One region of the Citrobacter sp. C1 genome, then DNA from elsewhere that is predicted to be linked to it. Evidence: predicted binding sites of a transcription regulator. Region 1 holds the regulator's gene; each other region holds the start of a gene.
What was found. Region 1 encodes PurR, which represses purine synthesis genes. Its sites were predicted from a motif close to CANGCAAACGTTTGCNTG; they were not measured.

Region 1 (3,282 bases):
TCACGCGCTTTAGCCGTGGGCTTCAGGCGCAGGGCCGGCAGCATCAGGATCAGGGTGATGGCAAACAGGGTGGCAAAAATAGCCTGCCAGGAAAAATGCATCAGGATCCAACTGCCTAATAATGGCGCGAGCGCGGGAGATAACCCGACCAGCGGCATAATGGTGGCAAAGATACGGTTCACTTTTTGCGAGGGATAATAATCAGCAACCAACGCCTGCCAGATAACCGACGCCGCACAGACACCCACAGCCTGGATAAAGCGCAGCACCAGCAAGCCGGTGGCGTTTTCGACCCAAAGCATGCCAAGACTGCTCAGCGCGAAGATGGAGAGGCCCAGTAGCAAAATAGGCTTGCGGCCATAATGGTCGGAGAGTGGCCCCCACAGAAGTTGCGCGATGGCAAAACCCGCTAAGAACAGGCTAAGGCTGGCGCTGACGGCTGATGCTGGGGTTTGCAAATCGGACTGAATAGCCGCAAATGCTGGCAAATACATATCCGTTGCCAGAAAACCGAGCACGCTAAGACCTGCCAGCCAGACTAAAAACCCTTTTCCAGGTTGCATCATTATTTCTCTTTATAAGCAATAGAACAGTGCCGCTGAGTGTAGTGAGTGAAATTCTTGCTGTGAAACGCTAATATTTGCTTATTGATTTCAAATTTTTTGCAGGCAGAGTATGTGGTCAGAATATTCCCTTGAAGTGGTGGATGCAGTCGCACGCAACGGCAGCTTTAGTTCTGCCGCCCAGGAGTTGCACCGCGTGCCTTCGGCGGTGAGCTATACCGTGCGTCAACTGGAGGAGTGGTTGGCTGTGCCTCTTTTCGAACGTCGCCATCGGGATGTGGAATTAACCCCCGCCGGGGCGTGGTTTTTAAAAGAAGGGCGTTCTGTTATCAAAAAAATGCAGATCACTCGCCAACAATGTCAGCAAATTGCCAACGGCTGGCGTGGGCAACTGGCGATTGCCGTCGATAATATTGTCAGGCCGGAGCGGACCCGGCAGATGATTGTGGATTTCTACCGTCATTTTGATGATGTGGAGTTAATCGTTTTTCAGGAGGTGTTTAACGGCGTCTGGGATGCGTTATCGGACGGGCGCGTGGAGCTGGCGATTGGCGCGACGCAGGCTATTCCGGTAGGGGGGCGCTATACGTTTCGCGATATGGGAATGTTGAGCTGGAACTGCGTGGTGGCAAGTCATCATCCGCTGGCGTCGATGCCGGGACCGCTCAGTGACGATACGTTGCGCAACTGGCCGTCGCTGGTACGAGAAGATACCTCCCGTACGTTGCCAAAACGTATTACCTGGCTACTGGATAACCAAAAACGGGTGGTAGTGCCTGACTGGGAGTCATCTGCCACCTGCTTATCGGCTGGGCTCTGTGTTGGGATGGTGCCGACGCATTTTTCCAAACCGTGGATCGACAGCGGAAAATGGGTTGCACTACAGCTTGAAAATCCCTTTCCTGATGCCGCGTGTTGCCTGACCTGGCAGCAAAACGATACGTCACCCGCACTGAGATGGCTGCTGGACTATTTAGGGGACAGTGAAACGTTGAATAAAGAGTGGCTGCGGGAGCCAGAGTAAGGCTCCCGCACAACAGATTATCGACGATAATCGCGGAACGGACCATCGGCCACGGAGCGACGTTCTACCAGGCGCGGGTGCACCTCAATAGACTGTGACTCTTCGCGTTTATTCACGATACGGTCTAACAGCATGTTAAAGGCCGTTTCACCGAGCGAATCTTTTGGCTGATGAATGGTGGTTAATGCCGGGGTGAAGAAGCGGGCGTTACGCACGTTGTCGTAACCAATCAGCGACACATCTTGCGGGACGCGCAGGCCCATCTCATCAGCGGCGCAAAGTGCGCCCATCGCCATGATATCACCACCGCAGAAGACGGCGGTCGGGCGGTGCGACTGGGAGAGGATCTGCTGCATGGCGCGATACCCGGATTCAGGCTCAAAATCGCCCTGGACAATCCAGTTGTCAGGCACTTTAATCAGCGCTTCTTCCATCGCCTTCATAAAGCCCGCCAGGCGTCCGGCGCCGGTGTTACGCTCCATAGACCCTGGGATCACACCAATCTCGCGATGACCGCGTTCAACCAGATAACGGCCTGCCATATAACCGCCTTCAAAGGCGTTATCGATGACCGTATCGGTAAAATCGGCTTTGGCTTCGCCCCAATCCATCACCACCATCGGAATATGGCGATATTCTTCGAGTATGGAAAGCAGAGGTTCCGGGTATTCAGAACACATCACCAGCAGACCATCTACGCGCTTCTGCGCCATCATGGAGAGGTAGGCCTGCTGCTTCTCGAGGCTGTTCCACGCGTTGCCCAGAATCAGCGTATAGCCTTTCTGGAAGCAGTTCTTCTCAACGGCTTCGATGATTTCCGCAAAGTAGGCGGCTTCGCTGCTGGTCGCCAACAAGCCAATCGATTTAGTGTGATTCACCTTCAGACTGCGTGCCACCGCGCTTGGGGAATAATGTAGTTCTTTAATTGCTGCCCAGACGGCATTGCGCGTTTCTTCCGCGACAAAGCGTGTTTTGTTAATTACGTGTGATACGGTTGTAGTGGAAACGTTTGCTCGCTTCGCTACATCTTTAATTGTTGCCATTACATCTCACTCCAGACCATATCCTAAGTTCCTGAGAATACTCCAGGTAAACGTTTGCCTTCACACACCCTTCGCGCAACATCAGGGTTGCGGTACGCCAGGAAAACGACACGGAACGTCAGGAAGGGGTCAATGGCCGGTACGCTAATCAAGTAAGCGTGGAATTTTGTCTGATCTTTACGAAAAGGGGAAGAGTTAAAAGCATTTATCAATATAAATCGTGAGAGATTTTTACCTTCAAGTGTGCAAAAATGCGCAATATCACTTTTTGTGTGGGAATAAAAAGGAGAAAACTTGATGAGCACCGATCTGAAATTTTCGTTAGTCACCACCATTATTGTTCTGGGTTTGATTGTTGCCAGTGGTTTAACCGCCGCGCTGCATTGATGTATCGCCGAGGGAGAGCTATCTCCCTCATCCCGCCAACCCGTCCTCCCACTGCTATTGTTTGCAAATAAGCAAAAGTCTTTTGCATTTTTGTTAACTTTATTATTTTTGCGATCAATGTCATGCTTTTGACTCTTATTCTGTGTCGTGCTACGGCTCGACGTTACGGAGTCGCTGTATGAAAATAAATTATCCACTACTGGCGCTGGCGATAGGGGCGTTTGGTATCGGCACGACGGAGTTTTCTCCGATGGGGTTATTACCC
Region 2 (3,282 bases), 1.3 Mb from region 1:
CATCGCCGGGTCGCTGATTGCACCTTCCAGTTTATTCAGATCCATCAGGCCCACGCTGTCATACGCGCCTTTTTCACGGTCTGCTTCATTCGGTTCACGATACCAGGTGTGGGCACTAAAGCGCGGCAGTGAGTTGCCCAGCTCATTCACTTCATCAGCAAAGGCATGCACATCGCCGTTTTCTGCCGCGTGGAACCAGTTTACCTGCGCCGTGTGTCCAGCTTTCGCCAGTGTATCCAGCATTGCCAGCATCGGGGTCTGACCAACGCCTGCGGAAATCAGCGACACCGGAGTATCGGTGGCGACATCCATAAAGAAATCGCCTGCCGGTGCGGCTAAATGAACGATGTCACCGACTTTCGCATGGTTATGCAGCCAGCTTGAAACCTGACCGCCGTCTTCACGCTTAACTGCAATGCGGTAACCCTTGCCATTCGGTTTGCGGGTCAGAGAGTACTGACGAATTTCCTGATGCGGGAAACCTTCCGGCTTAAGCCAGACGCCCAGATACTGCCCCGGATGGTATTCAGCCACCGCACCGCCGTCGACGGGCTCAAACTCAAAGCTGGTAATTAATGCGCTACGCGGTGTTTTTGCCACAATGCGGAAGGGACGAGTACCTTCCCAGCCGCCATTTTTGTTGGCGTTCTCACTGTAAATCTGAGCTTCGCGGTTGATGAAGACGTTAGCCAGCACGCCATACGCTTTACCCCACGCGTCCAGCACTTCTTGCCCTGGGCTGAACATCTCGTCCAGCGTTGCCAGCAGGTGACCGCCCACGATGTTGTACTGCTCAGGCTGAATCTGGAAGCTGGTATGCTTCTGGGCAATTTTTTCGACCGCAGGCAACAGCGCCGCCAGGTTGTCGATATTGCTGGCGTAAGCGGCGATAGCGTTAAACAACGCTTCACGCTGATCGCCATTACGCTGGTTACTCATGTTGAAGATTTCTTTGAGTTCCGGGTTATGCGTAAACATGCGATCGTAGAAATGGGCGGTCAGTTTCGGGCCGGTTTCGACCAGCAGGGGAATAGTGGCTTTCACTGTAGCGATGGTTTGTGCGTCAAGCATACGGTCTTCCTTTATCTGAGGCTTTAATGATGTATATCAAATACATCTTATAAAAAATACCCCTGCATTGTAAATGGTTCTTTGTAACTTTGCGTTGTAAAGGTTACAACTTGAAAAATCTGCATCACAAACCTGAAAAGAAATCCGTTGAAATTTGCCATGTTATTATTCTCCAAAGCCTTGTGTGCTGTGAAGGTAATCGTTTGCGTAAAATCCTTTGTCAAGACCTGTTATCGAAGATTGATTCGGTTATACTGTTGGCCGTCGTCCAACAGGACTGCCTTTTTAGGCCGAAATTCTATTGTTAGCTGAGTCAGGAGATGCGGATGTTAAAGCGTGAAATGAACATTGCCGATTATGATGCCGAACTGTGGCAGGCTATGGAGCAGGAAAAAGTACGTCAGGAAGAGCACATCGAACTGATCGCCTCCGAAAACTACACCAGCCCGCGTGTCATGCAGGCGCAGGGTTCTCAGCTGACCAACAAATACGCTGAAGGTTATCCGGGCAAGCGCTACTACGGCGGTTGCGAGTATGTGGATATCGTTGAACAACTGGCGATTGACCGCGCGAAAGAGCTGTTTGGTGCCGACTACGCTAACGTCCAACCGCACTCGGGTTCTCAGGCTAACTTCGCGGTCTACACTGCGCTGCTGCAGCCGGGCGATACCGTTCTGGGTATGAACCTGGCGCAAGGCGGTCACCTGACTCACGGTTCCCCGGTCAACTTCTCCGGCAAACTGTACAACATCGTCCCTTACGGCATCGATGAATCCGGCAAGATTGACTACGAAGACATGGCTAAGCAGGCTCAGGCCCACAAACCGAAGATGATTATCGGTGGCTTCTCTGCGTACTCCGGTGTGGTTGACTGGGCAAAAATGCGTGAAATCGCTGACAGCATCGGTGCATACCTGTTCGTCGACATGGCACACGTTGCCGGTCTGATTGCTGCAGGCGTATACCCGAACCCGGTTCCGCATGCACACGTTGTTACCACCACGACCCACAAAACCCTGGCGGGTCCGCGCGGCGGCCTGATCCTGGCAAAAGACGGCAGCGAAGAGCTGTACAAAAAACTGAACTCCGCTGTGTTCCCAAGCGCACAGGGCGGCCCGCTGATGCACGTGATCGCGGCAAAAGCTGTGGCGCTGAAAGAAGCGATGGAGCCAGAGTTCAAAGTTTACCAGCAGCAGGTTGCGAAAAACGCCAAAGCGATGGTTGAAGTGTTCCTGAACCGCGGCTACAAAGTGGTTTCTGGCGGCACTGAAAACCACCTGTTCCTGCTGGATCTGGTCGACAAAAACTTGACCGGTAAAGAAGCCGATGCGGCGCTGGGCCGTGCGAACATCACGGTTAACAAAAACAGCGTACCGAACGATCCGAAGAGCCCGTTCGTGACCTCCGGTGTCCGTATTGGTTCTCCGGCAGTGACCCGTCGCGGCTTTAAAGAAGCGGAAGTGAAAGAACTGGCTGGCTGGATGTGTGACATTCTGGACAACATCAATGATGAAGCCACTATCGAACGCATTAAAGCCAAAGTGCTGGATATCTGCGCTCGCTTCCCGGTTTACGCATAAGTCATACGGATTGCCGGATGGCGGTGTAAACACCTTATCCGGCCTACATATGAGTTACTTGTAGGCCGGATAAACGCAGTGCCATCCGGCAGTTATATCGACTTAAGCGTCACCGTCTCATCAAGTAAAGCCGCTAACAGCGGCTTTTTCTTTGCCTGAATCCACTTGCGCAGCTGCCGCATTTCTCGTCCCTGGTTGAGCGTTACCGCGCCGACTATCACCTCGTTTTGCAGGTTAAACCAGATAGCCTTGCCGTCATCTGGACTGCCGCGCACGACCCAGCCATCACTACGCATATCGCCAATAAACTGCAGGTTGTCGCTGAACTGATCGGTCCAGAACCAGGGCGGAGGTAGCGTCGGGAGTGTCAGCCCCAGCATGGCTGCCGCGGCAGTTTGCGCCTGATTATTGGCGTTTTCCCAGCTTTCGCAACGTTGCAGCGTACCGTCTGGCGAACGCTGTACTGCCACATCTCCGGCGGCAAAAATGTTCGGATCGACGGTTCTGCACGACGCATCAATGATAATGCCGTTTGCCACATCAAGACCCGCATCACGGGCAAGCCCGTCGTTGGCGACAATCCCGATACCGTAGATCACGCTATCAACCTGAAGCTGTTCGCCACGTTGCA
Region 3 (3,282 bases), 1.7 Mb from region 1:
GACCGATTTTCTTCATTGCGATGTCGAAGCGACGGCGATCTTCTGCTTTATCAATCGCATCGGCGGTGGCACCAATCATGGTCACACCGAACTCTTCAAGTACGCCCTGACGCTCAAGCTCCAGCGCGCAGTTCAGCGCCGTCTGGCCGCCCATGGTCGGCAGTACCGCATCCGGGCGCTCTTTTTCGATAATTTTGCGTACCACTTCCCAGTGAATTGGCTCGATGTAGGTGGCATCGGCCATTTCCGGGTCGGTCATGATGGTCGCCGGGTTGGAGTTGACCAGAATAACGCGGTAACCCTCTTCACGCAGGGCTTTACACGCCTGCGCGCCGGAATAGTCAAACTCACACGCCTGGCCGATAACAATCGGACCCGCGCCCAGAATCAGGATACTTTTTATGTCTGTACGTTTTGGCATGGCTCTTTTAACTCCTGATTATTTCGCGGACTGACGGTATTGCTCAATTAACTCGATAAAGTGGTCGAACAGCGGCGCAGCATCGTGCGGCCCCGGGCTCGCTTCAGGGTGGCCCTGGAAGCTAAACGCCGGTTTGTCGGTGCGATGGATACCCTGCAGGGTGCCATCGAACAGTGATTTGTGTGTGACGCGCAAGGTAGCAGGCATCGAGGCTTCATCCACCGCAAAACCGTGGTTCTGCGCGGTAATCATCACGGTGTTGTTATCGATATCTTTCACCGGATGGTTGCCGCCGTGGTGGCCAAACTTCATCTTGATGGTCTTCGCACCGCTCGCCAGCGCCAGCAGCTGATGGCCGAGACAGATGCCAAACACCGGAATATCGGTTTCGAGGAATTTCTGAATCGCGGCAATCGCGTAGTCACACGGTGCCGGGTCGCCAGGACCGTTGGACAGGAAGATACCGTCCGGACTCATCTTTAATACGTCTTCTGCGGAGGTCTGCGCAGGCACAACCGTCAGGCGGCAGCCGCGATCCACCAGCATACGCAGAATGTTGCGTTTCGCGCCGAAATCGTAGGCAACCACGTGGAACGGGAGTTCTTCAGCGGATTTTGCTTCCGGCAGGTCGCCTTCCAGCGTCCAGCTTCCCTGGGTCCAGCCATACGGTTCTGCCGTAGTGACTTCTTTCGCCAGATCCATGCCGTTCAGGCCCGGGAAGGCTTTCGCTTTTTCCAGCGCCAGCTGTGCATCCAGGTTATCCCCTGCGATGATGCAGCCGTTCTGAGCGCCTTTCTCGCGCAGCAGACGGGTCAGCTTACGGGTATCAATATCGGCAATCGCCACGATGTTATGGCGCTTCAGGTAAGAAGAGAGGTCTTCGGTATTGCGGTAATTGCTGGCAATCAGCGGCAGGTCGCGGATGACCAGACCTTGCGCATGTACCTGAGAAGATTCTGCATCGGCTTCATTGGTGCCGACATTGCCGATATGAGGATAAGTAAGGGTGACGATTTGGCGGGAATAGGAAGGATCAGTGAGGATTTCTTGATAACCGGTCATTGAAGTATTGAAAACGACTTCCCCAACCGCCGAACCTGTTGCCCCTATGGCCCGACCGTGAAACTGGGTTCCGTCTTCCAGAACCAATAGCGCTGACTTAATCAAAACACCCTCCAGAGAATATTCACTCACTTTATTTGCATATTAATTCATTAACACAGTATGAATCAATGCAAATTTGCTTACCTATGGATTTCTGGCAAACGGCGGCATTCTAGAGACAGCCCGGGGAAAAGTCTACCCAAAAGGGGATTTTTTATTATTATTTTACGCCACTGGGACAAATCATGTGATTTAACAGGCAAAAAGATCAGCTAAGTAACGGTAGAAAACGCTTGCGGGAGGTCAAGAATGTAAAAATGAATCATGACAGACAAAAAAGTGGACCATTTGGTCAAAATTTACATTGAGGCAACAAAAACACATTACAAAACATCTTAAAATAAGTATTTTAATTGAAAATTATAAAAACAATGGAAAAATAAAAGGGCAATAAAATATTGCCCTATGTAATCAATAAATTATGATTACCATAACCACATCACGAAGGGTAATAAAACCTTATAAACTGCCTAAATCAAGCACATCTTTCATATCAAAAAGACCGTTTGATTTACCTTTCAACCACATCGCCGATCTTACCGCACCGTTGGCAAACGTCATACGGCTGGACGCTTTGTGCGTAATCTCGATACGTTCGCCAATATCGGCGAACATCGCCGTATGTTCCCCGACGATGTCACCAGCACGCACCGTGGCAAAACCGATAGTGCCAGGCACACGTTCACCGGTGTAACCTTCACGCGAGTAGACAGCACAGTCCTTTAAATCTTTGTCCAGCGCCCCGGCAATCGCCTCCCCCATCGCCAGCGCCGTCCCTGACGGTGCGTCGACTTTATGACGGTGGTGCGCTTCAATAATTTCGATGTCGGTGTAGTCGCCCATCACCTTCGCCGCTTTCTCCAGCAGTTTAAGCATCACGTTCACGCCGACGCTAAAGTTGGCGGCAAACACAATGGCAATATCCTGCGAGGCATCGCGAATGGTCTGCTTACCGGCATCATCAAACCCGGTCGTGCCAATCACCATGCCTTTTGCATGCTGCCGACAAAATGCCAGATGCGTCAGCGTGCCTTCCGGGCGGGTAAAATCGATAAAGACATCGAAATCGTCTTTTACCGCTTCGAGGCTGCTCTGAACGGTTACGCCAGATTTTCCAACGCCCGCCAGCTCACCAGCATCGCTGCCCAGTAAAGAGGAGCCGTCACGCTCGAGTGCCGCCCCCAGTTGTACTCCTTCCATCGCCATCGTGGCCTGAATTAACTGCCGTCCCATGCGGCCACCGGCGCCTGCAATGGCGACGCGGATTTGTGCATCATGCATAGCTATTCTCTTTTGTTAAAATTGCGTAAATCGTTTTCAGAGTAACCAGCCCGCGACAGGGTCGCCAGCCGAAAACGTCCATAATTAGAAATTAATGATAAACAGAGAGGAATATCAGTAAAAGACATGATTCACCCCGCAGGATGAATCATTGCCGCAGTCGGGGAAAGAAGTCAAACTCGCTCAGAATGGCGACAGACGATAAGAAAAGCACTTTAAAACCCAACGGTAGGTAGCCAATTCGCGTGACCGTTTCTGCCAGCCCATTTTCAGGCCGCTAGAGTATAGCTCACCACCATCTGCCCTTTTTTCAGCTTCACCTGTGTAATGATCACCTCACCCAACTCGGATAAACGGGCCACGTGCGTACCGCCACAAGGATATCCCGGTAGGTCACCAAAACCGACCTGGCGTAA

Region 2: glyA (serine hydroxymethyltransferase) is a predicted target of PurR. The motif match lies at 1,264-1,281, and genes of this name have one in related genera.
Region 3: carA (glutamine-hydrolyzing carbamoyl-phosphate synthase small subunit) is a predicted target of PurR. The motif match lies at 1,808-1,825, and genes of this name have one in related genera.

What each region holds. Positions count from the first base shown of each region.
Region 1 is NZ_CP115035.1:2,618,645-2,621,926, reverse strand. It holds gene punC (purine nucleoside transporter PunC) at 1-563, opposite strand, end outside; gene punR (DNA-binding transcriptional activator PunR) at 676-1,587, shown strand; gene purR (HTH-type transcriptional repressor PurR) at 1,605-2,630, opposite strand; gene cydH (cytochrome bd-I accessory subunit CydH) at 2,928-3,017, shown strand; gene IB214_RS12625 (MFS transporter) at 3,196-3,282, shown strand, end outside.
Region 2 is NZ_CP115035.1:1,330,965-1,334,246, forward strand. It holds gene hmpA (NO-inducible flavohemoprotein) at 1-1,071, opposite strand, end outside; gene glyA (serine hydroxymethyltransferase) at 1,398-2,651, shown strand; gene hcaD (phenylpropionate dioxygenase ferredoxin reductase subunit) at 2,744-3,282, opposite strand, start outside.
Region 3 is NZ_CP115035.1:4,280,718-4,283,999, forward strand. It holds gene carB (carbamoyl-phosphate synthase large subunit) at 1-421, opposite strand, end outside; gene carA (glutamine-hydrolyzing carbamoyl-phosphate synthase small subunit) at 440-1,588, opposite strand; gene dapB (4-hydroxy-tetrahydrodipicolinate reductase) at 2,045-2,866, opposite strand; gene IB214_RS20535 (alanyl-tRNA editing protein) at 3,136-3,282, opposite strand, start outside.